Regions from separate parts of the Lysinibacillus sp. C5.1 genome, predicted to be linked through region 3. Evidence: a T-box and tRNA genes for the amino acid it is inferred to sense, from the RefSeq annotation. Region 3 holds a T-box; the other regions hold tRNA genes.

Region 1 (10,973 bases), 1.6 Mb from region 3:
TTACTGGAGGCCCGAACCCACGCACGTTGAAAAGTGCGGGGATGAGGTGTGGGTAGCGGAGAAATTCCAATCGAACTTGGAGATAGCTGGTTCTCTCCGAAATAGCTTTAGGGCTAGCCTCGTGATGAGAATACTGGAGGTAGAGCACTGTTTGGACTAGGGGGCCATCCCGGTTTACCGAATTCAGACAAACTCCGAATGCCAGATATTTATACACGGGAGTCAGACTGCGAGTGATAAGATCCGTAGTCAAAAGGGAAACAGCCCAGACCACCAGCTAAGGTCCCAAAGTAATCGTTAAGTGGAAAAGGATGTGGCGTTGCACAGACAACCAGGATGTTGGCTTAGAAGCAGCCATCATTTAAAGAGTGCGTAATAGCTCACTGGTCGAGTGACGCTGCGCCGAAAATGTATCGGGGCTAAACGATTCACCGAAGCTGTGGATTGACATCTACGATGTCAGTGGTAGGAGAGCGTTCTAAGTGCGTTGAAGTCAGACCGGAAGGACTGGTGGAGCGCTTAGAAGTGAGAATGCCGGTATGAGTAGCGAAAGACGGGTGAGAATCCCGTCCACCGTATGACTAAGGTTTCCTGAGGAAGGCTCGTCCGCTCAGGGTTAGTCGGGACCTAAGCCGAGGCCGATAGGCGTAGGCGATGGACAACAGGTTGATATTCCTGTACCACCTCCTCACCGTTTGAGAAATGGGGGGACGCAGTAGGATAGGGTAAGCGCGCCGTTGGTTGTGCGCGTCCAAGCAGTAAGGCGTGTGTGTAGGCAAATCCGCACACTGTAACGTTGAGCTGTGATGGCGAGTCCGTATGGACGAAGTTCCTGATTTCACACTGCCAAGAAAAGCCTCTATCGAGGTGAGAGGTGCCCGTACCGCAAACCGACACAGGTAGTCGAGGAGAGAATCCTAAGGTGTGCGAGAGAACTCTCGTTAAGGAACTCGGCAAAATGACCCCGTAACTTCGGGAGAAGGGGTGCTCTTGAGCGTGCAAGCGCATGAGAGCCGCAGTGAATAGGCCCAGGCGACTGTTTAGCAAAAACACAGGTCTCTGCAAAACCGTAAGGTGACGTATAGGGGCTGACGCCTGCCCGGTGCTGGAAGGTTAAGAGGAGTGGTTAGCGCAAGCGAAGCTGCGAATTGAAGCCCCAGTAAACGGCGGCCGTAACTATAACGGTCCTAAGGTAGCGAAATTCCTTGTCGGGTAAGTTCCGACCCGCACGAAAGGCGTAACGATCTGGGCACTGTCTCAACGAGAGACTCGGTGAAATTATAGTACCTGTGAAGATGCAGGTTACCCGCGACAGGACGGAAAGACCCCGTGGAGCTTTACTGTAGCCTGATATTGAATTTTGGTACAACTTGTACAGGATAGGTAGGAGCCAGAGATCTCGGAGCGCCAGCTTCGAAGGAGGCGTCGGTGGGATACTACCCTGGTTGTATTGAAATTCTAACCCATGCCCCTTAGCGGGGCAGGAGACAGTGTCAGGCGGACAGTTTGACTGGGGCGGTCGCCTCCTAAAAGGTAACGGAGGCGCCCAAAGGTTCCCTCAGAATGGTTGGAAATCATTCGTAGAGTGTAAAGGCACAAGGGAGCTTGACTGCGAGACCTACAAGTCGAGCAGGGTCGAAAGACGGGCTTAGTGATCCGGTGGTTCCGCATGGAAGGGCCATCGCTCAACGGATAAAAGCTACCCCGGGGATAACAGGCTTATCTCCCCCAAGAGTCCACATCGACGGGGAGGTTTGGCACCTCGATGTCGGCTCATCGCATCCTGGGGCTGTAGTCGGTCCCAAGGGTTGGGCTGTTCGCCCATTAAAGCGGTACGCGAGCTGGGTTCAGAACGTCGTGAGACAGTTCGGTCCCTATCCGTCGTGGGCGTAGGAAATTTGAGAGGAGCTGTCCTTAGTACGAGAGGACCGGGATGGACACACCGCTGGTGTACCAGTTGTCTTGCCAAAGGCATCGCTGGGTAGCTATGTGTGGACGGGATAAGTGCTGAAAGCATCTAAGCATGAAGCCCCCCTCAAGATGAGATTTCCCATTACGCAAGTAAGTAAGATCCCTCAAAGACGATGAGGTAGATAGGTTCGAGGTGGAAGTGTGGTGACACATGGAGCTGACGAATACTAATCGATCGAGGACTTAACCAAAAAAAAGTTTGAAACATTCAATGAACCGTTTATCCAGTTTTGAAAGAACAAGCAAGTTTTAAAAAAAAGCTTGTAATTATAATAATTTATGTTATAATGAATCTTGTCTTTTAAATAGTCTAGTGATGATGGCAAAGAGGTCACACCCGTTCCCATACCGAACACGGAAGTTAAGCTCTTTAGCGCCGATGGTAGTTGGGGGCTTCCCCCTGTGAGAGTAGGACGTCGCTAGGCATAATACCCAGGAGGATTAGCTCAGCTGGGAGAGCATCTGCCTTACAAGCAGAGGGTCGGCGGTTCGAGCCCGTCATCCTCCACCATATGCCGGTTTAGCTCAGCAGGTAGAGCAACTGACTTGTAATCAGTAGGTCGTGGGTTCGATTCCTATAGCCGGCACCATTTTTTGAGCCATTAGCTCAGTTGGTAGAGCATCTGACTTTTAATCAGAGGGTCGAAGGTTCGAGTCCTTCATGGCTCACCATTTTAATTGCCAACAATAATATGCGGGTGTGGCGGAATTGGCAGACGCACTAGACTTAGGATCTAGCGCCGCGAGGCGTGGGGGTTCGACTCCCTTCACCCGCATCATCTATATTTCAAATTTATAATTGCCAGGATAAATAATCTTATGCACATGCGGAAGTAGTTCAGTGGTAGAACACCACCTTGCCAAGGTGGGGGTCGCGAGTTCGAACCTCGTCTTCCGCTCCAAATGTGCCGGGGTGGCGGAACTGGCAGACGCACAGGACTTAAAATCCTGCGGTAGGTGACTACCGTGCCGGTTCGATTCCGGCCCTCGGCACCATTTTTAATATTTAGCGCCCGTAGCTCAATTGGATAGAGCGTCTGACTACGGATCAGAAGGTTGTGGGTTCGACTCCTGCCGGGCGCGCCAATAAATGAACGGGAAGTAGCTCAGCTTGGTAGAGCACTTGGTTTGGGACCAAGGGGTCGCAGGTTCGAATCCTGTCTTCCCGACCATTTCCTAAAATATACTTTATGGGGCCTTAGCTCAGCTGGGAGAGCGCCTGCCTTGCACGCAGGAGGTCAGCGGTTCGATCCCGCTAGGCTCCACCAATTTTTATATATGAACCTTGAAAACTGAACAAGCAAAACGTAATCAATATAGTTTTTATTAGCTAACTTCGTTAGTGAACGAAACAAAAATTTGGACATCAAAATTGATGCCAGCAAAACAATTTGAGCTAATCAAATTTCTTTTATGGAGAGTTTGATCCTGGCTCAGGACGAACGCTGGCGGCGTGCCTAATACATGCAAGTCGAGCGAACAGAGAAGGAGCTTGCTCCTTTGACGTTAGCGGCGGACGGGTGAGTAACACGTGGGCAACCTACCCTATAGTTTGGGATAACTCCGGGAAACCGGGGCTAATACCGAATAATCTATCGTCCCTCATGGGACAATACTGAAAGACGGTTTCGGCTGTCGCTATAGGATGGGCCCGCGGCGCATTAGCTAGTTGGTGAGGTAACGGCTCACCAAGGCAACGATGCGTAGCCGACCTGAGAGGGTGATCGGCCACACTGGGACTGAGACACGGCCCAGACTCCTACGGGAGGCAGCAGTAGGGAATCTTCCACAATGGGCGAAAGCCTGATGGAGCAACGCCGCGTGAGTGAAGAAGGATTTCGGTTCGTAAAACTCTGTTGTAAGGGAAGAACAAGTACAGTAGTAACTGGCTGTACCTTGACGGTACCTTATTAGAAAGCCACGGCTAACTACGTGCCAGCAGCCGCGGTAATACGTAGGTGGCAAGCGTTGTCCGGAATTATTGGGCGTAAAGCGCGCGCAGGTGGTTTCTTAAGTCTGATGTGAAAGCCCATGGCTCAACCGTGGAGGGTCATTGGAAACTGGGAGACTTGAGTGCAGAAGAGGATAGTGGAATTCCAAGTGTAGCGGTGAAATGCGTAGAGATTTGGAGGAACACCAGTGGCGAAGGCGACTATCTGGTCTGTAACTGACACTGAGGCGCGAAAGCGTGGGGAGCAAACAGGATTAGATACCCTGGTAGTCCACGCCGTAAACGATGAGTGCTAAGTGTTAGGGGGTTTCCGCCCCTTAGTGCTGCAGCTAACGCATTAAGCACTCCGCCTGGGGAGTACGGTCGCAAGACTGAAACTCAAAGGAATTGACGGGGGCCCGCACAAGCGGTGGAGCATGTGGTTTAATTCGAAGCAACGCGAAGAACCTTACCAGGTCTTGACATCCCGTTGACCACTGTAGAGATATGGTTTTCCCTTCGGGGACAACGGTGACAGGTGGTGCATGGTTGTCGTCAGCTCGTGTCGTGAGATGTTGGGTTAAGTCCCGCAACGAGCGCAACCCTTGATCTTAGTTGCCATCATTTAGTTGGGCACTCTAAGGTGACTGCCGGTGACAAACCGGAGGAAGGTGGGGATGACGTCAAATCATCATGCCCCTTATGACCTGGGCTACACACGTGCTACAATGGACGATACAAACGGTTGCCAACTCGCGAGAGGGAGCTAATCCGATAAAGTCGTTCTCAGTTCGGATTGTAGGCTGCAACTCGCCTACATGAAGCCGGAATCGCTAGTAATCGCGGATCAGCATGCCGCGGTGAATACGTTCCCGGGCCTTGTACACACCGCCCGTCACACCACGAGAGTTTGTAACACCCGAAGTCGGTGAGGTAACCTTTTGGAGCCAGCCGCCGAAGGTGGGATAGATGATTGGGGTGAAGTCGTAACAAGGTAGCCGTATCGGAAGGTGCGGCTGGATCATCTCCTTTCTAAGGATATTTTCGGAATACAAACCTTGGGTTTGTAAGATTACGTTTTGCGTTCAGTTTTGAAGGTTTATAACTAACTTTATAAAACTTCCAAGAGGGCCTATAGCTCAGCTGGTTAGAGCGCACGCCTGATAAGCGTGAGGTCGATGGTTCGAGTCCATTTAGGCCCACCATATATAACCTCTTGGGGCCTTAGCTCAGCTGGGAGAGCGCCTGCCTTGCACGCAGGAGGTCAGCGGTTCGATCCCGCTAGGCTCCACCAATTTTTATTTGTTCTTTGAAAACTGGATAAAACGACATTGAAATTGTAACAAACACATTTATTTTTTTAAGTTTTTTATAGGCTTAATAACGAAATAGGGTTTCAAGACACAAGCAGTTCTAGGAAGCGAACGAGTGAATGAAGGAGCGTACTTACGTACGTGACTGATTGAACGAGAGAAGCTGACAACGAAATGCGCAGTGGATTGGAAGCCGATAGGTTAAGTTATTAAGGGCGCACGGCGAATGCCTTGGCACTAGGAGCCGAAGAAGGACGGCACTAACACCGATATGCTTCGGGGAGCTGTAAGTGAGCTTTGATCCGGAGATTTCCGAATGGGGGAACCCACTACGTTTAATCGCGTAGTATCTTGACGTGAATACATAGCGTCTTGAAGGCAGACCCAGGGAACTGAAACATCTAAGTACCTGGAGGAAGAGAAAGAAAAATCGATTCCCTGAGTAGCGGCGAGCGAAACGGGAAGAGCCCAAACCAAGAGGCTTGCCTCTTGGGGTTGTAGGACACTCTATACGGAGTTACAAAGGAATGAGTTAGATGAAGCGACTTGGAAAGGTCCGCCAGAGCAGGTAAAAGCCCTGTAGTCGAAAGTTCGTTCCCTCCAGAGTGGATCCTGAGTACGGCGGAACACGTGAAATTCCGTCGGAATCCGGGAGGACCATCTCCCAAGGCTAAATACTACCTAGTGACCGATAGTGAACCAGTACCGTGAGGGAAAGGTGAAAAGCACCCCGGAAGGGGAGTGAAAGAGATCCTGAAACCGTGTGCCTACAAGTAGTTAGAGCCCGTTAATGGGTGATAGCGTGCCTTTTGTAGAATGAACCGGCGAGTTACGATTACGTGCGAGGTTAAGCTTTAGAAGGCGGAGCCGCAGCGAAAGCGAGTCTGAATAGGGCGAATTAGTACGTGGTCGTAGACCCGAAACCAGGTGATCTACCCATGTCCAGGGTGAAGGTGAGGTAACACTTACTGGAGGCCCGAACCCACGCACGTTGAAAAGTGCGGGGATGAGGTGTGGGTAGCGGAGAAATTCCAATCGAACTTGGAGATAGCTGGTTCTCTCCGAAATAGCTTTAGGGCTAGCCTCGTGATGAGAATACTGGAGGTAGAGCACTGTTTGGACTAGGGGGCCATCCCGGTTTACCGAATTCAGACAAACTCCGAATGCCAGATATTTATACACGGGAGTCAGACTGCGAGTGATAAGATCCGTAGTCAAAAGGGAAACAGCCCAGACCACCAGCTAAGGTCCCAAAGTAATCGTTAAGTGGAAAAGGATGTGGCGTTGCACAGACAACCAGGATGTTGGCTTAGAAGCAGCCATCATTTAAAGAGTGCGTAATAGCTCACTGGTCGAGTGACGCTGCGCCGAAAATGTATCGGGGCTAAACGATTCACCGAAGCTGTGGATTGACATCTACGATGTCAGTGGTAGGAGAGCGTTCTAAGTGCGTTGAAGTCAGACCGGAAGGACTGGTGGAGCGCTTAGAAGTGAGAATGCCGGTATGAGTAGCGAAAGACGGGTGAGAATCCCGTCCACCGTATGACTAAGGTTTCCTGAGGAAGGCTCGTCCGCTCAGGGTTAGTCGGGACCTAAGCCGAGGCCGATAGGCGTAGGCGATGGACAACAGGTTGATATTCCTGTACCACCTCCTCACCGTTTGAGAAATGGGGGGACGCAGTAGGATAGGGTAAGCGCGCCGTTGGTTGTGCGCGTCCAAGCAGTAAGGCGTGTGTGTAGGCAAATCCGCACACTGTAACGTTGAGCTGTGATGGCGAGTCCGTATGGACGAAGTTCCTGATTTCACACTGCCAAGAAAAGCCTCTATCGAGGTGAGAGGTGCCCGTACCGCAAACCGACACAGGTAGTCGAGGAGAGAATCCTAAGGTGTGCGAGAGAACTCTCGTTAAGGAACTCGGCAAAATGACCCCGTAACTTCGGGAGAAGGGGTGCTCTTGAGCGTGCAAGCGCATGAGAGCCGCAGTGAATAGGCCCAGGCGACTGTTTAGCAAAAACACAGGTCTCTGCAAAACCGTAAGGTGACGTATAGGGGCTGACGCCTGCCCGGTGCTGGAAGGTTAAGAGGAGTGGTTAGCGCAAGCGAAGCTGCGAATTGAAGCCCCAGTAAACGGCGGCCGTAACTATAACGGTCCTAAGGTAGCGAAATTCCTTGTCGGGTAAGTTCCGACCCGCACGAAAGGCGTAACGATCTGGGCACTGTCTCAACGAGAGACTCGGTGAAATTATAGTACCTGTGAAGATGCAGGTTACCCGCGACAGGACGGAAAGACCCCGTGGAGCTTTACTGTAGCCTGATATTGAATTTTGGTACAACTTGTACAGGATAGGTAGGAGCCAGAGATCTCGGAGCGCCAGCTTCGAAGGAGGCGTCGGTGGGATACTACCCTGGTTGTATTGAAATTCTAACCCATGCCCCTTAGCGGGGCAGGAGACAGTGTCAGGCGGACAGTTTGACTGGGGCGGTCGCCTCCTAAAAGGTAACGGAGGCGCCCAAAGGTTCCCTCAGAATGGTTGGAAATCATTCGTAGAGTGTAAAGGCACAAGGGAGCTTGACTGCGAGACCTACAAGTCGAGCAGGGTCGAAAGACGGGCTTAGTGATCCGGTGGTTCCGCATGGAAGGGCCATCGCTCAACGGATAAAAGCTACCCCGGGGATAACAGGCTTATCTCCCCCAAGAGTCCACATCGACGGGGAGGTTTGGCACCTCGATGTCGGCTCATCGCATCCTGGGGCTGTAGTCGGTCCCAAGGGTTGGGCTGTTCGCCCATTAAAGCGGTACGCGAGCTGGGTTCAGAACGTCGTGAGACAGTTCGGTCCCTATCCGTCGTGGGCGTAGGAAATTTGAGAGGAGCTGTCCTTAGTACGAGAGGACCGGGATGGACACACCGCTGGTGTACCAGTTGTCTTGCCAAAGGCATCGCTGGGTAGCTATGTGTGGACGGGATAAGTGCTGAAAGCATCTAAGCATGAAGCCCCCCTCAAGATGAGATTTCCCATTACGCAAGTAAGTAAGATCCCTCAAAGACGATGAGGTAGATAGGTTCGAGGTGGAAGTGTGGTGACACATGGAGCTGACGAATACTAATCGATCGAGGACTTAACCAAAAAGTTTGAAACATTCAATGCACCGTTTATCCAGTTTTGAAAGAACAATCTTTCAATTAAATACTGTCTAGTGATGATGGCAAAGAGGTCACACCCGTTCCCATACCGAACACGGAAGTTAAGCTCTTTAGCGCCGATGGTAGTTGGGGGCTTCCCCCTGTGAGAGTAGGACGTCGCTAGGCAAATAAAAACCTGAGAATTTATTCTCAGGTTTTTTTGTGTCAATATTTGAACAGCTGCAGAAGGCAGCTGTTTTTATTTTGTTAAAATTCTAGCGCATTACGTAGGTTATTAAGATAGGATTGGCTGACAGGTAATTCTGTACCATCTTTTAAAGTAACAATAAAATTCGAAGTAAGATCACGCGCCATTTTTTTTATGAAATGAATATTCACTATATAGGATCTATGAATGCGTATAAAAAACGGAGGTAAACGCATTTGTAATTCTTTAAGTGTAATACTTGTTTTAAATTGTTCCTTTTCTACATAAAACCAGGTTTTTTTCTGAAGGCTCTCAATATAAGAAATTTTATCGATTACTACAGGGGTCCATTCTTCTTCCTGTTTCCCTGTTAAAAATTGATAAGGCTCCAATTTCTGTGCAGTAAAAGTTGAAGGTAAAACAACTACTAATGCTGCTGGCGTATCCTGAATATGTACTGGGTAGCCAATACCATAATAGGGTGTACCAAATAGAGTATTATCTAATATTGCGTCTGTACGTTTATTTGTACGCAATACTTGCTCTGCAATACTGCCTGGTTCAACTTGCCGTCCTATTTCTAAATGAATACCATGATATCCAGAGTTAAAGTAAATATAGGAGTTCTCTACAGCAATGGCGATGGACGAGTTGGGTGGAATCCAGTCTTGTAACATCGTAATAAATTGTTGTGCAATACTTTTTTGTACAGCATTGATTTCATTTTTCATTGTGAATAGCCCCCTTGTTTGTAAACAGTTTACCAAATTTTGTCGCTTAAAAAAGCGGTTTCATCATCAAAATTTGGTCTTTTATCAAAAAATAGTGAAAATTCAGATGTACTGTTATATATTAATTTACAACAAATAAACCTGTTATGGAACAGAAATTAAAAAGTTTTTTAACAGAGTATATTTTACACAAAGGGGAAGGTGGAATTTCAATATGTCAACACGTCAAGAAAAAATTCAAGCTTTAGAAAAACAATGGGCAGAAAACCCACGTTGGGCTGGTATTGAACGCGCTTATACGGCTGAAGAGGTAGTTAAATTACAAGGTTCTGTTGTAATTGAACAGACTTTAGCAACAAAAGGCGCTAAACGACTTTGGAAATCATTACACGAAGAACCGTTTATTAATGCATTAGGTGCATTAACTGGTAATCAAGCGGTTCAACAAGTAAAAGCAGGATTAAAAGCAATCTACTTATCTGGCTGGCAAGTAGCTGCTGATGCTAACCTTTCAGGTCAAATGTACCCTGACCAATCTTTATACCCAGCTAACTCTGTACCAGCTGTAGTAAAACGTATCAACCAAGCGCTACAACGCGCTGATCAAATCGACCATGCTGAAGGTCGTGTAGACGATTTCGATTGGTTTGCACCAATCGTAGCTGATGCTGAAGCTGGCTTCGGTGGTCCTTTAAACGTATTCGAACTTGTTAAAGGAATGATTGAAGCAGGAGCTGCTGGTGTGCATTTAGAAGACCAATTAGCTTCTGAGAAAAAATGTGGACACTTAGGTGGTAAAGTATTACTTCCTACACAAAACGCAGTTCGTAACTTAATTGCTGCTCGTCTTGCAACAGATGTAATGGGCGTAGATACAATCTTAATCGCACGTACAGATGCTGATGCTGCAGATATGGTAACTTCTGATATTGACCCACGTGATGCTGAATTTATTACTGGCGAACGTACACCAGAAGGCTTCTTCCGTACAACACCAGGTATTAAACAAGCGATTGCTCGTGGTCTAGCTTACGCACCATATGCAGATTTAATCTGGTGTGAAACGTCTAAGCCGTCACTTGAAGAAGCTCGTGAGTTCGCAGCGGCGATTCATGCTGAATTCCCTGGTAAAATGCTTGCTTACAACTGTTCACCTTCATTTAACTGGAAAGCAAACCTTTCAGAAGAAGAGATTGCAGAATATCAACGTGAGTTAGGTAAATTGGGTTACAAATTCCAATTCGTAACATTAGCTGGCTTCCATGCATTAAACCACTCTATGTTTGAGTTAGCTCATGACTATAAAGATAACGGCATGGCTGCATACTCTAAACTTCAACAAGCTGAGTTTGCTTCTGAATCTAAAGGCTATACAGCTACTCGTCACCAACGCGAAGTAGGTACAGGTTACTTCGATGATGTGTCACAAGTTATTTCTGGTGGTACTTCTTCAACAACAGCGATGGCTGGTTCTACAGAAACAGAACAATTCGTTTAATTCGATTACGTTAATTCCTAAATTCATAATCATAGATAAGTTTCCCTCGCACCTCCTAAGCGGGGGAAACTTAAATCACGAGAGGTGGGGGAACTACTAATGGAACAGGCAACTACAGGTAAGCTTAAAATTGTTGGACAACAAAACGAGCAAACAAAAGAAGTTTTAACACCGGAGGCCCTTGAGTTTGTTCTTGCCC
Region 2 (10,973 bases), 1.2 Mb from region 3:
CGTAAACAGTACCGCTTATTTTCAAAACGAAAATAAACATACTTATGCGCGCACGTCCTCAGACTATTTCAGCTATCTAAAATAGTGCTTTGCTCGATACGTGAAGTTTTCCTATTTATCTATTGCTCTACTTATACCTTCTCCATTTTCTGTACATTCAATCACTCAAATGCTTTCAAAATGAAAAATGACAATCGGGTATGTCGATCGGGAGGCATCCGCCGAATTTTCGATAAACCTCCACCTCGTCTGCTGAAGATGTCTTCGTCCAATTTCTTCAGCTCAGGCGCTATAATTGTTTTCCGATTTTTGTGCTTCCTTTCCTCCTTTAGCACTTGCTAAGCGGACAAGGTCACCCAAGCCGTCAGCTTCTCCATAATACTCAATCATATGCTATTCGTCAAATTTTCGTTATTAAAAATAACCCTTAGCTACTTTTTTTGTGACAAACTATCAAAGTGTAAGATGAGAAATGCCAGCATGATTGTATAACAATAGCAAAATGGCTGGGACAAAAGTGAAAAAGTGTTAGATTGACCGCCACCAATCTAACACTTTTTTACTGTGTCGTTGTTGTCCGCTTCGGCGGTGCTTTCCGCTCAGCACAGTAAGCCGCAACCTTGAATACCGCATCTTACGCTGTGTGCGTTCTGAGCAGGAGTCACCGCCTTTGCTACCAACAACTAGTTTTTCTTTTTTATTTATTATTTATTAGCGAAAATTTATCAACACTAATGTACCACTATTTAATATTTTAAGGTTATATTCCGGCCTCTAAAAAAGGAACGACGCTTAGCTCTCTTTGCTTGCAAGTAATTTCACAATTTCTCGGTTAAAAGCTGGTAAATCTTTAGGTGTACGACTTGTTACTAATTGTTTTTGACAAACAAATACTTCTTCGTCATGGAAAATAGCACCTGCATTTTCCAAGTCTACTTGTATGGATTTATAGCCTGTTGCATCACGTCCATTTAATGTTTTGGCTGTAATCAGTAGCTGTGGCCCGTGACAAATTGCAAAGGTTGGCTTCATGTCATCCATAAACGTTTTGACGAAGGCTACAATGCGATCATCTGCACGTAAAATATCCGGTGAAAAGCCACCTGGAATAAACAGTGCATCAAACTCTGAAGCATGAACTTCCTCGATTCCCTTATCAATTTTCACTTTTTCACCATGTTTACCTTCAACTTCTTTTCCTGCTTCAATGTCAATTGTAATGACCTCATGCCCGGCAGCCTCTAATGCTGCCTTTGGACTTGTATACTCCACGTCTTCAAACATATCTGTTATTACTGTTGCAATTTTAGCCATATAAATTAAACACCCCTTGTTTATTGTGACTCTGTTTTATACTTCCCTCCTTCAAAAATTTCAAACATAAAAAACGACCTCCCAATAGTGGGAGATCGCGTAATTTATAATTATTATGTTAAACCCATTTCCGTACGTACTACATTGGCAATACGTTCTACATAAATTTCGCAATCCGTTTCTGTAGCAGCTTCCACCATTACACGAACAAGTGGCTCAGTGCCAGAAGGACGTACTAAAATACGACCGTTTCCAGCCATATCTGATTCAACTTCTGCTATTACAGCTGCAACCTTAGCATTTTCCGTCACTGCATGCTTGTCTGTTACACGTACATTGACTAAACGTTGCGGGAAGATTGTCATTTCTGCTGCAAGCTCTGATAACTTTTTGCCAGTAGCTTTCATAATACTAACGAGTTGAATACCTGTTAGCAAGCCATCACCCGTTGTATTAAAGTCTAAGAACACAATATGACCAGATTGCTCTCCGCCAAGATTGTATTCATTAGCACGCATTTCTTCCACAACGTAACGATCGCCTACAGCCGTTTGTACGCTATGCATGCCGTTTTCTTCAACAGCCTTGTAGAAGCCCATATTACTCATCACTGTTGAGACAATTGTTTGCTTTTTCAAACGACCAACTGCATTTAAGTGTTTACCAATGATAAACATAATTTGGTCACCGTCAACAATTTTACCTTTTTCGTCTACTGCAATAAGACGATCGCCATCTCCATCGAATGCTAAACCAACATCTGCACCTTTTTCAGTCACAAATGCAGCAAGACCTTCTGGATGTGTTGAACCAACACCGTCATTAATGTTCAGACCTGTTGGGGAAGCACCCATTGTTGAAATGTCTGCTTCTAAGTCGGCAAATAAATGAGTTGCCAATGATGATGTTGCACCATGTGCGCAATCTAGCGCTACATGAATACCATCAAATTCTTCATCTACCGTTTGCTTTAGGTATTGAATATACTTTTGTCCACCTTCGAAATAGTCACTTACAATGCCTAGATCTGCACCGATTGGACGTGGTAATGTATCTTCTTGAGCATCAAGAATTGCTTCAATTTCTGCTTCTTGAGCATCAGTTAACTTGAAACCATCGGGACCAAAAAATTTAATGCCATTGTCGGCAACTGGGTTATGTGAAGCTGAAATCATGACGCCTGCATCTGCACTCATAATTCGGGAAAGATAAGCAACACCCGGTGTAGAAATTACACCAAGACGCATTACCTCTACGCCAATTGATAAAAGCCCAGCTACTAGTGCACCTTCAAGCATTTCGCCTGAAATACGTGTGTCACGACCAATTAATACCTTTGGACGCCCTGTTGCATCCTTTGTTAAAACATAGCCACCTACACGGCCTAGTTTAAATGCAAACTCCGGTGTTAATTCACTATTCGCGACGCCACGGACGCCATCTGTTCCAAAATATTTACCCATTCTAATTGTTCTCTCCTTCAATGCAAGACGACCGCATCATGCTTATTTCCTGCGGACAATCGGACGGCTCGTCTGCTTACTTTTGGAAAAGTCTATTTTTTATTTATCTACTAGTATTTAGGCCTCTTTAAATCACTTTCAGAGGCTCTAAGGCAAAAAGATGTCAGTACTCAAGTGTCGCACATTCACTATAACGGAATTATACAAGTGCTAACTTGAGCCATTATGTTCATCAGCATTATCGCTTTGCTGGATCACACAATTTATAGAGACAGGAAATCTCATATATGAATCAAGTTAAAATTATAGTCAGTTATTGTTTAAGAATCAATATCTTCTGTCACAGGTTCAGGATTTGTCTCTGTAGGATTAGCAATCGTTTCCTTTTCCACCGGTTCTACTGGATCCACCTGATCTACCTTTTCGGCTTTCTCTGCCTTTGTAACATTCGCTTTAATTTTAACTTTCTGTTGAGATACTTTAGTCGCACCCTCTGGTAATTTCACATCAAATTCATACGTTTTCGATTCCGTGATTTTTGATAAATCCACTTCAACAGGTACTTCGGTTAAAACATCAATAATGGATTTCTTGCCAAATAGCCTTAAGCTAGTAGTATCAAGGGTTAATTGATTAATGGTAATCCCTTCTGCTGCTTTGCCCGTTTCCTTTATCGTAACAGGAAGTTCTTTGCTATATTCAGCAATATCTACCCGTACCTTAACCTGTTCTGGTTCTATTATCACATCTAATTTATTTAAATCGCGATCTAATACTTTAACAGCCGCCGCTTGAGAGAAAGGTTGTTTCAAGCCTTGTTCACCCGTAACAGTCGCTTTCACATAGCTAATGCTTTCAATAGCACTTTTTGCCCCTGTTACAAACACAGTTGCTGGGTTAGCAGACATTCCTTTTAAGTAATATCCTTCATCTATTAAACGATTATTCATTTCCGGATCTACACGGAACTCTTGTGTGACTTTTTCCTCTATATTTACATTCACTTTTGCTGGGTCTAGCGTCACTTGCAACTTATCAGAAATATTTTCGTATTGTAGTTCAACGCTATGCTCACCAATTAATAAATCATTTAAATTTACAAATACTGAGAAATCTTTCACTAATTTTGCTTGTAAGGCGATTTGTTTTGGTCCCCTTACCGTGACATTCACTGTTTTTGGAATACCCGTCACGATGAGACTATCATCATCATAATAAACTTCTACGGGTACATCTCGAATGACTTCAACCTGTTCAGTCATCGCAGTTTTATCTGTAGAAGCTAACTCGGTCCGAACAGAGAAAAATAGTAAGCACGCTAGAAAAAGCGCAATGATTCGCAATACCCATGGGCTATCCATCATTTTATCCATTCTTTTTCCCCCTCCAAGTCAACTTAGAGGCTGCATTCGATTCTTGTGCTGATCCGAACCACATTTTGCGTAACAGTGTTTCGAATTCCTCTAGAGAAAGATTGCGATGTAGATTTCCATTTAACGTAATACTAATAGCTCCCGTTTCCTCTGATACGATAATCGTAATCGCATCTGTTACTTCACTAAGCCCAAGAGCTGCACGATGTCGTGTGCCAAGTTCCTTTGAAATAAACGGACTTTCCGAAAGTGGTAAATAGCAAGCTGCTGCTGTAACCTTATCTTTCTGCATAATGACTGCACCATCATGTAATGGTGTATTCGGTATAAAAATGTTAATAAGCAATTCAGAAGAAACTTCTGCATTTAGACCTATTCCCGTTTCAATATATTCATTCAAGCCTGTGTCTTTTTCTATAGAAATTAATGCACCAATTCGGCGTTTTGCCATATAGCTAACCGACTTCTTCATGGCCTCAATCAGTCTTGTTTGCTCTTCTTCTTCTTGACTTGTCGAACGTTGGAAAAGCTTTCCTCGTCCAATTTGTTCTAGACCTCGTCGTATTTCCGGTTGGAAGATGATAATGATGGCCAAGAAACCAAACTCGATTACTTGCTTTAGCATCCACCCCAAAGTTTCTAACCCTAAAAAGTCTGTTGCGATACGTGCAATAATTATGACGAAAATGCCTTTCAATAGTTGGACAGCTTTCGTCCCTTTAATGAGGGTTAAAATTTTATAAACAACGTACCAAACGAGCAGTACATCTATGAAGTTAATAGCAATATTCACTGGTGTTAAATCCGTGAATTGTTCGATAATTTGCACGTGGCATCCCCCACTTTTCATTGCGAATCCATACACATTTAAGTATAGCACATTCTTTTCAAATGTAACTTTTTTCAAATGAAAAGTCTACCCATATGAGTAGACTTTTCATCCTCTACCGTGCACTACCATGTAGGACGTATAGAGTTCTATTTAGTTTCTTTTTCCTCAAATGTCATTGCTGCCTTGACGGAATTTTTGATAGTATACCATAACCATTCGAATGCTTCGTCAATTTCCTCGATATTGCCTGAAACGACTGCTGAAGATGCCATATACTGACCGTTAATAATCGTTACATTGCCATCTACTTCACCCTCAACAAGTAAGTCGCCATTTTTGACGACGATATCGCCTTTTACGACCTCTCCTTCTGGAACAATAACCGTTTGTCCTTCTACAACAAGGTTTGGTTGTTTGGAGACCGAGAAGTTTTGATCATCCATGAAACTACCTAATAAAGTAGCACTCATAAATAAACAGAAAACTGCTGCTGCCACAAAGAACGGATGACGACGAATCCATTTTTGCATACCTACACGACTTTTGGGTTTCGGTAAACGTGCCATCACCGCAGCTTCGAAATCCGGAGGTGCTGTAATATGGGAAGCACTCTTCACAAAGGCGATCGTTTCACTCAATTCTTGCATCAATTGCTTGCAATCACCGCATGATTGCAAATGTTGTTTCAACTCTTGCTCATGCTCACGACTAATGTCACCGTCTAAATAATCATGCATATAATCAATAATATGCTCTGGACAAATATTCATGACGCTCCCCCTCCTACAGATTGTTTAATTGCTTTCGTAATGCTTCACGTCCGCGGTGAATTCTCGTTTTCACTGTCCCAAGAGGCATATCCAAAATTTCACTGATTTCCTGTAACGATAATTCTTCGATATATTTCAATACTATAACTGAACGATATTTATCCGGCAATCGTCCAATCTCATATTGAATACGATCTTGTAGCTCCATCTGCTCTAACTGTTCCTCTGGTAGTTGGTCATCTGCTGCAATCTGCGAATACATATCGAGCCCTTCTGTACCAGCTACCTCCGCATCTAAATAATAATCCGGCTTTTTCTTTCTAATACGGTCTATGCAGAGGTTCGTCGCAATGCGATAAAGCCACGTCGAAAATTTTCTTTTTTGATCAAAAGTATGCAAGTTCATATAAGCGCGAACAAATGCTTCTTGTGCAATATCCTCAGATTCTTGCTTGTTTCCTAACATTCGGTAGCATACTTGGTACAGTTTGTGCTGATAGAGACTCACAATATCGGCAAATGCGTTTTGATCGCCTTTAAGCACTTGTTTTATTCTCTTATTTACTAACGCATCCATTGTGTTTACTTCTCCACCTTTACAACTGTCTTATACTATACGACCCGACTATAAGAAAAGTTTCAATTTATATTCAATTATAACAAAAGTTTTTTAAACGATGTGGCGATAAACATTTTTTTCACAATTTACATTAAACTAGTGTCTCACCAAACAAAGAACCTATTAATGCTACTGCCACATCTGCCGTTTTATTTTTCTCGTCTAGTATAGGATTCACCTCAACAAATTCAGCAGATGTTAACATCCCTGATTCTTGTAGCATTTCCATTGCTAAATGACTTTCACGATACGATATACCGCCAGGCACCGGCGTTCCCACTCCTGGTGTATAAAGCGGGTCTAGACCATCTAAATCTAACGATAAATGTAAACCGTCTACTTTACGTTCTTGTAAGTAAGCGATTGCATCTTCCATCACACGCGTCATACCAAGTCGATCAATTTCATGCATTGTATAGACCTTAATACCTTGTTGGCGAATTAGCTCACGTTCCCCCGGATCTACTGAACGTGCACCGATAATAATGACATTTTCAGGCTTAACCTTTGGTGCATAGTTTCGAATTTGTACAAGACGTTCATGACCCAATCCAATACTAACCGCAAGTGGCATACCGTGAATATTACCAGATGGTGTTGTTTCAGGTGTATTCAGATCGGCATGTGCATCAAACCAGATAATACCTAAGTTTTGGAAGTGCTCTCCAAGTCCTGCAAGCGTACCGATTGCAATACTATGATCACCGCCAAATACAAGCGGAAATTTTTTTTGTTCTAACACTTCATGTACTTGGTTAGCTAATGTGGTACTGATATCTATAACTTCCTCTAAATTTAATAGCTGTTTATCAACTTCTTTACTATCATGCTTTTGACTAACAAGTATATCTCCCTGATCATGTACCTCGTGTCCGATTGCCTCTAATCGCTCTACAACGCCCGCATATCGAATTGCACTTGGTCCCATGTCAACCCCTCTTCGTGTTTGTCCGTAATCTGTTGGTACTCCAATAATTGATACTTGTTGTTTATTCATATTTTTATACCCCCTTTTGGTGATAAGACTATTGTAAAGCCTACAATACACTTGGCTCAACCCAACAATAAATTGTATATTTATTCATTTAATACGTAAAAAAAATCTCCTGCTGTTTTCAGCAAGAGATTAGTATCTGTAGTTAATGTTACACTTTTGAATTTAATATATAGAAAAGTGAGCCATGAAGGACTCGAACCTTCGACCCTCTGATTAAAAGTCAGATGCTCTACCAACTGAGCTAATGGCTCATAAAAGAAAAAATGGCTGGGGTACTAGGATTCGAACCTAGGCATGACGGAATCAAAATCCGTTGCCTTACCGCTTGGCTATACCCCAATCATTTAAATAAATAAAACTGGTGGAGGGGGACGGATTCGAACCGCCGAACCCTAAGGAGCGGATTTACAGTCCGCCGCGTTTAGCCACTTCGCTACCCCTCCGAAAAAACACTATATGGTGGAGGATGACGGGCTCGAACCGCCGACCCTCTGCTTGTAAGGCAGATGCTCTCCCAGCTGAGCTAATCCTCCATAGAAACAGGTGTTATTTCTTCACAGTTTATTTATCTTTTTAAGCCTATGCATTACTACGATGTTTTGAAAATGGTGACCCCTACGGGATTCGAACCCGTGTTACCGCCGTGAAAGGGCGGTGTCTTAACCGCTTGACCAAGGGGCCATTTATTATGTCTCAAACAAGACAAGATTTATATTAACATCATTTTCATTTTGATGCAAGTATTTTTTAAAAATTTCTTTTTTAAATTATAAATTAGTTAAAAAAGTGCAAAAAAATGGCTCCGAAGGCAGGACTCGAACCTGCGACAACCTGATTAACAGTCAGGTGCTACTACCAACTGAGCTACTTCGGAACAATACTATTTAATTTGGTTTTGACAACCTCTTAAGTACATTTATTATTATAGCAAGCATTCTAAATTATGCAATACTTTTTCAACAAAATTATTTAATTTATTGCATAATTTTCGAATTGACGTATATCAAACCTCAATAGTTCTCTATTAAATCTAATATTTCTATTTAATGTATCAAATATTCTTGCTGTATATTATTGTAATTGTTAAAATAAAAATAGTTTTACGAATTTTCTATTAAATTTGTTTTGGGGAGGAATGTTCATATGGTAACAAAGGATTTAATTGCACCAGAGCTTTACAACATCACGGAGGAATTAGAGAAATTCTCCCAAGATAGTGATCGCCAAGCTATAAGATGGTTGGATGCACAACAAAACCGACGTACAATTTCTTATGCCGATCTTATTCAAAAAATGAATCAATACGCGAATGCTTTTACGGAGAGAGGATTACAAAAAGGGGATCGTGTTTTAGTCATTATTCCCCGCCTACCAGAAGCTTATTTTGTTTTCCTTGGCTGTTTAAAAGCAGGTATTGTTCCGATCTCTTGTTCAGAGATGTTACGCGCAAGTGATTTAGAATATCGTATGGAACACTCTTCTGCAACTGCTGTTATTGCCTACGAGGCTTTCACTAGTGAAGTAGATAAAATTACTTCTTCCGTTGCAGCATTGGATAATAAATTAGTAATTGGCAACGCTATGAACAATTGGATTTCTTTAGATGCATTAGCTGAAAAGCAACCTACAAGCTTTACAGCTGTTGCGACAAAACGCGATGATATGGCATTCCTATCTTATACTTCAGGCACAACGGGTAAACCTAAAGGGGTGGTTCACTCTCATGGCTGGGGCTATGCGCATATTCGAACAGCAGCTTCCAAATGGCTTTGTGTACGTGAAGGGGACTTAGTCTGGGCTACTGCAGCACCAGGCTGGCAAAAATGGATTTGGAGTCCATTTTTATCGACAATTATGTTAGGAGCAACGGCTTTTGTCTATCATGGTAGTTTTGAACCTCATACGTATCTTCAACTCCTACAGGACGAAAAAGTCAATGTGCTATGTTGCACCCCGACAGAATATCGTATTATGGCAAAGATTGATAATCTTAAAGATTACAACTTAGCTTCATTAAGAAGTGCTGTTTCTGCAGGTGAGCCATTAAATCGTCCAGTTATTGAAACATTTATGAACAATTTCGGTCTGAAAGTACGAGATGGTTATGGACAAACAGAAAATACATTATTAATAGGTACGCTTGAAAACACAGAGTTACGACCTGGTTCTATGGGTGTTCCTACACCAGGAAATATTGTACGTATTATAGACCATGAAGGTAATGAAGCACCCGTAGGAGAAGTCGGAGACATCGCTGTCCATAAATCATCGCCTGCCTTATTCAAGGAATATTACCGTGAGCCTGAACGCACGCAAGCTGCCTTTAGAGGTGAGTGGTATATTACAGGTGACCAAGCAAAATGTGATGAGGATGGATACTTCTGGTTTGAAGGACGTGGAGATGACATTATTATCTCATCAGGCTACACAATTGGACCATTTGAAGTGGAAGATGCTTTAAACAAACACGAGGCTGTACAAGAATGTGCAGTTGTTGCTGCACCAGATGAAATTAGAGGGCATATAGTAAAAGCGTTTGTAATCTTACGTGAGAGCTTTAGAGGACGTGATGAGGACGAATTAATAAAAGAACTTCAAGAGCATGTTAAAGCGCTAACAGCACCATATAAATACCCTCGTAGTATTGTCTTTTTAGATGAGCTTCCTAAGACCACATCGGGCAAAATTCGTCGTATTGAATTACGTGCGACTACTGTTTAAAAAACAATTTTGGAGACATTTCACGCATTATGGTGAAATGTCTCCATTCTTTTTAAATGAATTTACAGTTTGCCATGTTTAATGGCCTCTCTATAGTCATATTTCACATAATGAAAGAAATTAAAAAAAGCCACTACTGAGTGTATCAGCAGCGACTTTTTGCGCCTAGCGACGTCCTACTCTCACAGGGGGAAGCCCCCAACTACCATCGGCGCTAAAGAGCTTAACTTCCGTGTTCGGTATGGGAACGGGTGTGACCTCTTTGCCATCATCACTAGACAGTATTTAATTGAAAGGTTGTTCTTTCAAAACTGGATAAACGGTGCATTGAATGTTTCAAACTTTTTGGTTAAGTCCTCGATCGATTAGTATTCGTCAGCTCCATGTGTCACCACACTTCCACCTCGAACCTATCTACCTCATCGTCTTTGAGGGATCTTACTTACTTGCGTAATGGGAAATCTCATCTTGAGGGGGGCTTCATGCTTAGATGCTTTCAGCACTTATCCCGTCCACACATAGCTACCCAGCGATGCCTTTGGCAAGACAACTGGTACACCAGCGGTGTGTCCATCCCGGTCCTCTCGTACTAAGGACAGCTCCTCTCAAATTTCCTACGCCCACGACGGATAGGGACCGAACTGTCTCACGACGTTCTGAACCCAGCTCGCGTACCGCTTTAATGGGCGAACAGCCCAACCCTTGGGACCGACTACAGCCCCAGGATGCGATGAGCCGACATCGAGGTGCCAAACCTCCCCGTCGATGTGGACTCTTGGGGGAGATAAGCCTGTTATCCCCGGGGTAGCTTTTATCCGTTGAGCGATGGCCCTTCCATGCGGAACCACCGGATCACTAAGCCCGTCTTTCGACCCTGCTCGACT
Region 3 (10,973 bases):
TGCAAGTTTTAGTTTGTCTACAGTTTTTTCTATTGTGTAAAAGAGTTCAATGCCATTTTTAGAGAAAGCTATCTAGCAGACCATTCTATTTTTGAACTTTCCTTGACATAGAGAAACCAGCATTACTCGTATGCAGTTTTAAAATTTGATACAATACGTATAATTTGTTAAACTTAGTTTATAATAATTCTAAAGTAGAAAATGAATTATAGTTCTTCATGACATGTTCACAAATAATAGATGAACTATTGTCGAACTGTGCTATAATGAGATTTGTGAATTAGAACGTGTGAGGTGTTATTCATGCATACCATCGTAGTAGGCTTGAATTATAAATCAGCGCCAGTTGAAATTAGGGAAAAGCTATCTTTCGTAGAAAGCGAGTTACCGCAAGCAATGGAAGCGCTGCAAAAACAAAAAAGCATATTGGAAAATGTTATCGTTTCAACTTGTAATCGAACAGAAATATATGCAGTCGTCGATCAATTGCATACTGGACGTCACTTTGTGAAGCAATTTTTAGCAAATTGGTTCAACTTGCCTGTGGAGACTTTTTCTTCTTACTTAACAATTCGAGAAGAAGATGAGGCATTAGAACATTTATTTAAAGTTACAGCTGGAATTGATTCAATGGTGCTTGGTGAAACACAAATTTTAGGACAAGTGAAAAAAAGCTTCTTAAATGGACAAGAGATTGGGACGACAGGTACGGTCTACAATCAGTTATTTAAACAAGCAGTTACATTTGCGAAGCGAGCACATAGTGAAACAGCTATTGGGGAGAATGCGGTATCTGTTTCTTATGCAGCAGTAGAATTAGCAAAGAAAATTTTTGGATCTTTACAACGCAAGCACGTCGCTATTTTAGGGGCAGGTAAAATGGGTGAACTTGCTATCGAGAACTTGTATGGTAACGGCGTAGGAAAAGTGACGGTTATTAATCGTACTTTTGAAAAAGCTGAAAGTTTAGCAGCCAAGTTCCAAGGTGAAGCGAAGTCAATGAGGGAATTACAATGCTCACTACTTGAAGCGGATATTTTAATTACGTCCACAGGTGCGACAGATTTTGTCATTGATTATGAGCTCATGCAACTTGTTGAACGTTTGCGTAAAGGTAAACCACTGTTTATGGTCGATATTGCTGTACCCCGTGATATTGATCCACGTGTTGGTGATCTGCCAAACGTATTCTTATATGATATCGATGATTTACAAGGTATTGTTGAAGCTAACTTAGCAGAGCGCGAACGTGCGGCAGCGGAAATTACGCAAATGATTGATAAAGAAGTTGTTCAATTTAAAGATTGGTTTGCAACGCTTGGTGTCGTGCCAGTCATTTCAGCTTTACGTAAAAAAGCAAACCAAATTCAACAAGAAACAATGATCAGTATTGAAAATAAAATGCCAGAGTTAACGGATCGAGAACGTAAGATTTTAAGTAAGCATACAAAATCAATTATTAATCAATTGTTAAAAGAGCCAATTTTACAAGCTAAGGAAATGGCAAATTCACCAAAAGCAAATGAACAGTTACGTTTATTCCAACAAATTTTTGGCATAGAGGATGCTGTGGAAGATGAAGTGGATATGATGAGCAAGCAAGAGCTTGAGCGTAAAGAACGTTTACGATCATCGCAAACACCTACTGAACCAAAGTACTCTTTCTAAGATGTCTAGACATTCGAGCTCCACAATCGCTTGAGGCTCACGATTTGAGTCATGTAGCAAATTTTTGCTTTTTGCATGGTTTTGCTGACGTGTGCGAACTTGAAATTACATGAGGCGTTTTCGTATCTGTATGGTAAACTAAAGATACGAAAACGTCTTTTTTAGGCTGGGATACTGTTTATAGTAGCTTTAGCACTTTTTGAAATAAAGAAGGGATGTCCATTGGCTGATTTGACAATGACAAGGCTCTATGAAGTGATGATCGTCTTGTATGCGATCAGTCTAGTGTTTTACTTTACTGATTACTTTTATAAACAAGTACGTGCAAGGCGGATTGCTTTTTGGCTTGTTTCATTTGTATGGGTGATTCAAAGTGCCATTATTATACTAACTTTTATCGAAACAAAGCGTTTCCCGATTTTATCTTTATATGAAGGAATTCTGTTCTATTCTTGGTTGTTAGTAACATTATCGATTATTCTCCATTGTATAGCGAGAGTCGATTTACCAGTATTTATTATCAATATATTAGGATTTTTATTTGCTAGTATTTTTACATTTATGCCGAAAAGGCCAACAGGAGCAGTAGGGGATACATTAATTTCGGAAATGCTCTTTATCCATATTTCATTTGCGATATTATCGTATGCTGCTTTCACGTTAACTTTTGTATTTGCGATATTATATTTAGTTTTATATCGCTTATTAAAAAAGAAAAAATGGTCACAATTATGGACACGTTTGCCATCATTACAGCAAACGAGCAATTGGATGAACGTATCATTTTTTATAGGGATTCCAATGTTATTCATAAGTTTAATATTAGGCTTTGAATGGGCATTATTAAGATTAGAGAGTTTATCTATCTTTGATGCGAAGATAATAGGGTCCTTTATCATTTTAGTATTATATTGTTGTATTTTATATGTGAATCGTAAAAGTAAGCTGACGGGCACTAATTATGCGTGGGTTCATATTTATGCTTATTTATTAGTTGTCGTAAATTTCTTTTTAGGAAGTAGCTTATCTCGATTCCATTTATGGTATTAGAAGAAAGGTTGGAGACTGTTGAGAAAAATTATTGTAGGTTCTAGGAGAAGTAAATTAGCATTAACGCAAACAAATTGGTTTATCAATGAGCTAAAGGCAGCAGGTGTGCCGTTTGAATTTGAAGTAAAAGAAATTGTTACTAAAGGCGATCAAATTTTAGATGTTCAACTTTCTAAAGTTGGTGGTAAAGGACTTTTTGTAAAAGAAATTGAACAGGCGCTTTTTGACAAGGAAATTGATTTTGCGGTTCATTCGATGAAAGATATGCCTGCCGTACTACCAGAAGGTTTAGTAATTGGTTGTATTCCACCTCGTGAGGATGCGCGCGATGCATTTATTTCTAAAGGTCATGTGAAATTAGCAGATCTTCCTGCAGGAGCAGTAGTGGGGACAAGCTCTCTTCGACGAAGTGCTCAACTCTTAACATTACGTCCTGATATTGAAATTAAATGGATTCGCGGAAATGTCGATACACGTTTAGCAAAACTTGAAACAGACGAATATGATGCGATTATTTTAGCGGCCGCAGGTTTAAAGAGATTGGGTTGGAGCGATGATGTCGTAACAGAGTTTTTATCAGTGGAAGACTGTCTTCCAGCTGTAGCACAAGGGTCTTTAGGGATTGAATGTCGACAAGACGATGCTGAATTATTAGCTGAACTAGCAAAATTAACTGACAGTGCTACATGGAAAGAAGCACATGCAGAGCGTGCTTTCTTAGCTGCTATGGATGGTGGTTGCCAAGTGCCTATCGCAGGTTATGCCAAGTATAATGGGGAAGAAATTACACTAACAGGGTTAGTTGCCGCACCAGATGCCGCAGTTATTTATAAAGAGACGGTAGTAGGTACTGATGCCGAAGCAATTGGTAATGAACTAGCTGACATGTTAACGAAACAAGGTGCCTATGATTTAATTCAACGTGTTAAGGCAGAGCAAGATGCTAAATAATTTACCTTTGCAGGGTAAAACAATTATTTTAACTGGAACGTCTAAAACAGCAACAGTTGGAGACGATATTTCCGCTTTAGGTGGTCAGGCAGTTTTTGCCCCATTGATAGAAACTTGCGAAATTATTGATCCAAAAGATGATGCGCAATTAGCATTTGCACGTCAATTTAACTGGCTAATCTTTACGAGTCAAAATGCGGTAGATGCTTTTGCTAGTAAGATGAATCGTTGTCATTTAAGTGCAAGCCATTTTCAAGGGGAAATTGCATCGATTGGAACGAAAACGACTGCGGCATTAGAAAAGTTAGGCTTTCAAGTTAGCTTTATGCCTTCAATATTTAGTGCCGATGTCTTTGTTAAAGAGTTTCCTATTGTTGCAGGGCACAATCCAACATGTTTATTTATTCGTGGGGAAAAAGCGAAAACAACATTAAAGGATGGGCTGCCCTTCAAATTAAATGAATGGACGGTTTATGAAACGATTGAGCGCCACGACCAAAAACAAGTAATTATCGATTGTATCCAGCAACATTCAGATGTTACTGTCATTTTTGCAAGTCCTTCGGCTGTAGATGTCTATGCAAAGGATATAGCTACAGTCGTTGGATGGAAAGCGGTACGTGTGGCGGCAATCGGGCACATTACAGAAGCAGCTATTGTAAACCACGGTGCTACTGTAGACATTATGCCGAGTATTTATACAATGCAAGCAGTCATCGAGGAATTAACGAAAGTAGAGGAAAGAACATGACAAATTTACAATTTCAAAGACATCGTCGTTTACGCGCAAATGCAATGATACGATCTATGGTAAAAGAAACTTACTTACACAAAGAGGACTTAATTTATCCTATTTTCGTGATAGAAGGCGAAGATATTAAAAATGAAGTTCAGTCAATGCCAGGTGTTTTTCAATTTTCATTAGATAATCTAGGTGCTGAAGTAGATGAAGTGGTTGCTTTAGGTATCCCAGCTGTTATTTTATTTGGTTTACCAGCAGAAAAAGATGAAGTGGGGACAGGTGCTTTCCACGATCATGGAATTGTTCAAGAAGCGACACGCCTTATTAAAGAGCGTCACCCAGAGCTGTTAGTGATTGCTGATACATGTCTGTGTGAGTTTACAGACCATGGTCATTGTGGCTTGATTGAGGGCGATCAAATTTTAAATGACGCTTCTTTAGATGTTTTAGCACGTACTGCTGTTTCACAAGCAAAAGCAGGTGCAGATATTATTGCACCGTCAAATATGATGGATGGTTTTGTTGCTGCAATACGTACTGGTCTTGACGCAGCGGGCTTTGAAAATGTACCAATTATGTCCTATGCCGTAAAATATGCATCAAGCTATTACGGTCCTTTCCGTGATGCGGCTGATGGAGCACCACAATTTGGTGATCGTAAATCATACCAAATGGACCCATCCAATCGTATGGAAGCTTTCCGTGAAGCAGAATCTGATATTGAAGAAGGTGCGGATTTCTTAATCGTGAAGCCTGCCCTAAGCTATTTAGATATTATTCGAGATATGAAAAATAACTATACATTACCGATTGTTGCGTATAACGTTTCTGGTGAATATGCAATGATTAAAGCTGCAGCTATCAATGGTTGGATTGAAGAGAAAAAAGTAGTGCTTGAAACATTGTTAGGTATGAAACGAGCAGGCTCGGATCTAATTATCACTTATCATGCTAAAGATGTAGCACGTTGGTTGGAGGAGAAATAATGGCGCGTTCTTACGAAAAATCAAAACAAGCATATGCAGAAGCTATCAACTTAATGCCGGGTGGGGTTAGTAGTCCCGTACGTGCATTTAAATCAGTAAATATGGATCCTATATTTATGGAATCTGGTCATGGTGCAATAATTACAGACATCGATGGCAATGAATATATTGACTATGTACTATCATGGGGCCCTTTAATTTTAGGGCATACTCATCCGGAAGTTGTAAAAGCCATTGCTGAAACTGCAGCGAAAGGTTCTTCTTTTGGAGCTCCTAGTTATACAGAAAATCGTTTAGCTAAGCTAGTATTAGAACGTTTACCTGGCATGGAGATGATTCGCTTTGTATCATCAGGGACAGAAGCAACAATGTCTGCATTACGTGTAGCACGTGGTGTAACAGGTCGTGATAAAATTTTGAAATTTGAAGGCTCTTACCATGGTCATGGTGATTCATTATTGATAAAAGCTGGTTCAGGTGTGGCGACATTAGGCCTACCTGATAGCCCTGGTGTACCTGCGGATATTGCGCGTAATACATTAACGGTGGCTTACAATGATTTAGAAGGTGCTAAACAAGTATTTGAAAAATTTGGTGCAGAGCTTGCGGCAGTAATTGTTGAGCCAGTGGCAGGGAATATGGGCGTTGTCCCACCACAGCCAGGTTTCCTAGAAGGCTTACGTGAATTAACAACAAAGCATGGTGCGCTGCTAATCTTTGATGAGGTTATGACAGGCTTCCGCGTTGACTATGGCTGTGCGCAAGGTTACTTTGCTGTAACACCAGATATGACAACGCTAGGGAAAGTAATTGGTGGCGGTCTACCTGTAGGTGCTTTCGCGGGTAAGAAGGAAGTTATGGAGCAAGTAGCACCGGCTGGTCCAATTTATCAAGCTGGTACATTATCAGGTAATCCATTAGCAATGACAGCAGGCTATGAAACGTTATCCCGACTTGATGAAAACTCCTATGAGTATTTCAAAAAGTTAGGAGACCAACTAGAAGCAGGATTTAGAGCTGCAGCTACAAAGTACAATATTCCACATACGGTGAATCGCGCTGGCTCGATGATTGGTTTCTTCTTTACAAATGAAGATGTAATCGATTTTGCTTCAGCGAAAACGTCTGATTTACAATTATTTGCGGAATACTTCCGTTTAATGGCAGAAGAAGGTATTTTCTTACCGCCTTCCCAATTTGAAGGATTGTTTATTTCTACTGCACATACAGAGGAACATATCGCGAAAACGGTCGATGCTTTCCATAAAGTGTTTGCCCAATTAGCAAAATAAGTTATCTAAAGCCATCCATTGGGGTGGCTTTTTTTTGTCAAAATTAAAACTTTCAGCATAGCCAAATAGTGGGCGTTTTAGTTTATAATAGAGCTATTCAGAAAAGAAAGTAGTGGTTTTAAAATGGCAACAGGCACACATACAGTAGAAGTACCCGTAGCAATTGAACATGTTTGGGAATTCGTTAGTGACATGGAAAAATGGGCAAAGCTTGTCCCAGGTTATAATGCACATACGATGATAGATGATAAACACTCTACGTGGACATTTAAAGGTAATGTTGGTGTACTGAAAAAAACGGTAGAAGTAGAGATTACAATTTTAGAGTGGGCAGCACCTTCAAAGGTAACTTTTGAATTAAAAGGCCTATCAGATAATTTTACAGGAAATGGCTATTTCTTAGCTGAAAGCATTGATGCAAACAATACAAAAATGACAGGCTTTTTAGAAGTTACAGCAGGAGGCTTAGCTGGTCCTGTATTAAATCCAATCTTCAAGCCAATCGTTCCAAAAGCTACACAAATGTTGACAGATCGCGTAGCAAATAAAATTAAAATGGTAAACGTTTAAGCGTAAAAGCATGCCTGATTTTTATTCAGGCATGCTTTTTTTATGGTAAAAATCTTGTAACCATCGTTGTCTAGCATACATTTCGATTGCAATTCATATGATGCTAAGGGAGGGATTATTATCGAACAGAAAACTTGGAATATGCGTGAAACATTTTGTTTTCCGGGATATGGTTGCCCAACAGAAATTGCGGCTGTGCAGATAAAGCCACAATGGCAATCGATGCAATTAGAAGACTCGTTAAGATTAAATGGTATTTATCATATCACAGCGCATGTACGCTTTGATTTTCAAGACATGCAAACATTCATGGATGCCGAAGATTTAATCAGTATTGATGCACTCGATATTCAAGGAGATACTGGCTATTTTGAATATGCAGTCCCATTAAATGTTGATTTACCAAAAGAGGCAGCGATTGAGGACTTAATGGTGAAAGACATTCGTCCAATACTGTCCAATCAAATGTGTCAACTTGAATGGACAGTGACGAGTACATTTCGTAGTGAAGCATTACCAATGCCAGCAGTAGAAAAAATCGATGCTGTTGAGGAACAGGTTGTTGTAGCCAAGACGCAACTTCCAATAGAGGAGTCTACGTTTATTGAGCAAACTGTCCAAGTAATGAAACCGACACCTGTAGAAGCATCAGCCAAAGCTAAACAATCGGTACCGGCGGAACAAAAAATTGTGCTTAGAGAATCTTCCAGTCACTCTGCTGTGCGCGAATCAAGTTCCTGGAATGAAGTAGAAACAATGATTTGGGATTTAACAGAAGACTATACTCCGCTCAAAGTTCGTGTATCAAATGATATCTTTTAAAAGTAAATAGCATAGAAGTAGTAAAAGTAATAAGATGATAAGATCGCCAGAAGTTGGGATGATGATAACACGGATAAACTGAAAACCACAAATCGGTACAATAATTGTTCTACAATAAAATCGGAATTGTCGTAGCCAAGGTGGTAAAAGCCAAGGGTTATACTTACGTCGTCGCATATGAATAGTCACTTCCTTTTCTATTTACTTTTTAAGACTAGCTGAAATTAACTAAATCACTTGAAAAAATAGATGAATTTGCGGTACAATGTGGAAAGCTGAATATGGATGCTATGACAGGGAAGAGTAAATTATTTGTGCATTTATAGAGAGGAAACGGTAGCTGAAAAGTTTCTATTTGTACGTAATCGAACGTAGCCCTCGAGCAGCTTTAGTGAACTAATAGTAGTTAAAGCCGGTTAAACACCGTTAACGAATTGAGAGCCAGCTGTAATAAGCTTAAGACATCCAGCATGAATCCTTACTTCTAATGTATAAGGGCATTTAAAGTGCACTAATATGAGAAATAGTGATGTGCGAGAGTGCTTATCTTACTCTGCTGGAATTAAAGGTGGTACCGCGAACTTAAACTCCTTCGTCCTTTTGTTGACGATAGGAGTTTTTTTATTTGCTAAAAAGATGTATGCATTTTATTAGCGAATAATCCAAAGGCATTTGTCACTGATTTATTTGGTGTGAATACACTGGTAAATCAAGACGAGTAATGATGAAGCTTGCCTAAGCGCATAAATGTCAAAAATTATTTCACAACAGGAGGAGTCAATATGACAGAAAACATTTCAATGCCGACGAAATACGATCCGCAGTCTATTGAAACGGGTCGCTATGAATGGTGGCTACAAGGTAAATTTTTCGAAGCACAACCTGAAAGCGGGAAGGAACCCTATTCAATCGTCATTCCACCACCGAACGTAACAGGAAAATTGCATCTTGGTCATGCATGGGATACAACATTACAAGATATTTTAATTCGTATGAAGCGTATGCAAGGTTATGATGCACTTTGGTTACCAGGAATGGACCATGCAGGTATTGCTACACAAGCAAAAGTAGAAGCAAAACTACGTGAAGATAATATTACACGTTATGATTTGGGACGTGAAAAATTCCTAGAAAAAACTTGGGAATGGAAAGAGGAGTACGCTGGGCATATTCGCGCGCAATGGGCGAAGCTTGGCCTTGCATTAGACTACTCTCGTGAACGTTTTACACTCGATAAAGGTTTATCGGATGCCGTTAAAACGGTTTTCGTGCAATTATATGAAAAAGGCTTAATTTATCGTGGGGAGCGTATCATTAACTGGGACCCAGCAGCAAAAACAGCCTTATCGGATATTGAAGTTATCTATCAGGATGTACAAGGTGCATTCTATCATATGAAGTACCCATTAGCAGATGGTTCTGGCTATGTGGAAGTTGCAACGACACGTCCTGAAACAATGCTTGGGGACTCTGGTGTAGCAGTTCACCCGAAAGATGAGCGTTACCAACATTTAATCGGTAAAACGGTTATTTTACCAATCGTGGGCCGAGAAATTCCTATCGTAGCAGATGATTACGTTGATATGGAATTCGGTACAGGTGTAGTAAAAATGACACCAGCTCATGACCCGAACGACTTTGAAGTTGGTAATCGTCATAACTTAGAACGTATTCTGGTAATGAACGAAGATGGCACAATGAATGAACTTGCGGGTAAATACAATGGTATGGATCGTTTTGAATGCCGTAAGCAAATTGTTGCCGATTTACAAGAAGCAGGTGTCCTAATCAATATTGAAGAGCATATGCACTCTGTAGGACATTCTGAACGTTCTGGTGCAGTTGTAGAACCTTATCTTTCCGCACAATGGTTCGTTAAAATGCAACCACTTGCAGATGCCTCTTTAGAACTGCAAAAAGACGAGGAAGGTAAAGTTCACTTCGTTCCATCACGTTTTGAAAACACATATTCTCGTTGGATGGAAAATATCCGTGACTGGTGTATCTCTCGCCAATTATGGTGGGGACACCAAATTCCTGCATGGTATCACAATGAAACAGGTGAAATTTACGTAGGTAAAGAAGCGCCTGCAGACGCAGAAAATTGGACACAGGATGAAGATGTGTTAGATACATGGTTCTCATCAGCACTATGGCCATTTTCTACAATGGGTTGGCCTGACGAGGCAAATGAAGAATATCAACGTTACTATCCAACAAGTACGCTTGTAACAGGATACGATATTATTTTCTTCTGGGTATCTCGTATGATTTTCCAAGGTATTGAATTTACTGGACAACGCCCATTCAAAGATGTATTAATCCACGGATTGGTACGTGATGGCGAAGGACGTAAGATGAGTAAATCACTTGGTAATGGTGTGGACCCAATGGATGTTATTGAGAAATACGGAGCGGATTCACTGCGTTATTTCTTAGCAACAGGTTCATCTCCAGGCCAAGATTTACGATATACAACGGAAAAAGTAGAATCTGTTTGGAACTTTGCTAATAAAATTTGGAATGCTTCCCGTTTCGCACTTATGAACATGGATGGAATGACATATGATGAAATCGACTTAACTGGTGAAAAATCAGTAGCCGATAAATGGATTTTAACGCGCTTGAATGAAACAATTGAACGTGTGACTTCATTAGCAGAACGTTATGAGTTTGGTGAAGTAGGTCGTGAACTATATAATTTCATTTGGGATGATTTCTGTTCTTGGTATATTGAAATGGCGAAACTACCGCTGAATGGTGAAGATGAGGCTGCTAAGAAAACAACTCGATCTATACTAGCTTACGTATTAGACCAAACAATGCGTCTATTACATCCGTTTATGCCATTCATCACAGAAGAAATTTGGCAACATTTACCTCATGAAGGTG

Evidence for each region. The T-box of region 3 lies ahead of I5435_RS15880 (valine--tRNA ligase). A T-box ahead of a tRNA ligase gene usually reads a tRNA of that ligase, here a tRNA-Val.
Region 1: it encodes a tRNA-Val, which carries the amino acid that the T-box ahead of I5435_RS15880 (valine--tRNA ligase) is inferred to sense. The anticodon was not compared.
Region 2: it encodes a tRNA-Val, which carries the amino acid that the T-box ahead of I5435_RS15880 (valine--tRNA ligase) is inferred to sense. The anticodon was not compared.

The regions. Positions count from the first base shown of each region.
Region 1 covers NZ_CP066226.1:122,667-133,639, forward strand. The annotation lists rRNA gene I5435_RS00565 (23S ribosomal RNA) at 1-2,162, shown strand, start outside; rRNA gene rrf (5S ribosomal RNA) at 2,281-2,396, shown strand; tRNA gene I5435_RS00575 (tRNA-Val) at 2,407-2,482, shown strand; tRNA gene I5435_RS00580 (tRNA-Thr) at 2,486-2,561, shown strand; tRNA gene I5435_RS00585 (tRNA-Lys) at 2,568-2,643, shown strand; tRNA gene I5435_RS00590 (tRNA-Leu) at 2,666-2,747, shown strand; tRNA gene I5435_RS00595 (tRNA-Gly) at 2,799-2,873, shown strand; tRNA gene I5435_RS00600 (tRNA-Leu) at 2,879-2,967, shown strand; tRNA gene I5435_RS00605 (tRNA-Arg) at 2,981-3,057, shown strand; tRNA gene I5435_RS00610 (tRNA-Pro) at 3,067-3,143, shown strand; tRNA gene I5435_RS00615 (tRNA-Ala) at 3,164-3,239, shown strand; rRNA gene I5435_RS00620 (16S ribosomal RNA) at 3,382-4,933, shown strand; tRNA gene I5435_RS00625 (tRNA-Ile) at 5,030-5,106, shown strand; tRNA gene I5435_RS00630 (tRNA-Ala) at 5,120-5,195, shown strand; rRNA gene I5435_RS00635 (23S ribosomal RNA) at 5,414-8,341, shown strand; rRNA gene rrf (5S ribosomal RNA) at 8,408-8,523, shown strand; gene I5435_RS00645 (LytR/AlgR family response regulator transcription factor) at 8,605-9,276, opposite strand; gene aceA (isocitrate lyase) at 9,491-10,774, shown strand; gene aceB (malate synthase A) at 10,874-10,973, shown strand, end outside.
Region 2 covers NZ_CP066226.1:4,469,969-4,480,941, forward strand. The annotation lists gene I5435_RS21965 (type 1 glutamine amidotransferase domain-containing protein) at 793-1,314, opposite strand; gene glmM (phosphoglucosamine mutase) at 1,428-2,777, opposite strand; gene I5435_RS21975 (CdaR family protein) at 3,098-4,150, opposite strand; gene cdaA (diadenylate cyclase CdaA) at 4,143-4,979, opposite strand; gene I5435_RS21985 (anti-sigma factor family protein) at 5,129-5,752, opposite strand; gene sigW (RNA polymerase sigma factor SigW) at 5,766-6,329, opposite strand; gene rocF (arginase) at 6,463-7,368, opposite strand; tRNA gene I5435_RS22000 (tRNA-Lys) at 7,547-7,619, opposite strand; tRNA gene I5435_RS22005 (tRNA-Gln) at 7,633-7,707, opposite strand; tRNA gene I5435_RS22010 (tRNA-Tyr) at 7,728-7,811, opposite strand; tRNA gene I5435_RS22015 (tRNA-Val) at 7,826-7,901, opposite strand; tRNA gene I5435_RS22020 (tRNA-Glu) at 7,975-8,049, opposite strand; tRNA gene I5435_RS22025 (tRNA-Asn) at 8,166-8,242, opposite strand; gene mbcS (acyl-CoA synthetase MbcS) at 8,512-10,089, shown strand; rRNA gene rrf (5S ribosomal RNA) at 10,253-10,368, opposite strand; rRNA gene I5435_RS22040 (23S ribosomal RNA) at 10,435-10,973, opposite strand, start outside.
Region 3 covers NZ_CP066226.1:3,246,589-3,257,561, reverse strand. The annotation lists gene hemA (glutamyl-tRNA reductase) at 304-1,668, shown strand; gene ccsA (cytochrome c biogenesis protein CcsA) at 1,891-2,718, shown strand; gene hemC (hydroxymethylbilane synthase) at 2,737-3,669, shown strand; gene I5435_RS15905 (uroporphyrinogen-III synthase) at 3,659-4,420, shown strand; gene hemB (porphobilinogen synthase) at 4,417-5,397, shown strand; gene hemL (glutamate-1-semialdehyde 2,1-aminomutase) at 5,397-6,689, shown strand; gene I5435_RS15890 (SRPBCC family protein) at 6,813-7,259, shown strand; gene I5435_RS15885 (hypothetical protein) at 7,401-8,081, shown strand; T-box leader at 8,363-8,684, shown strand; gene I5435_RS15880 (valine--tRNA ligase) at 8,864-10,973, shown strand, end outside.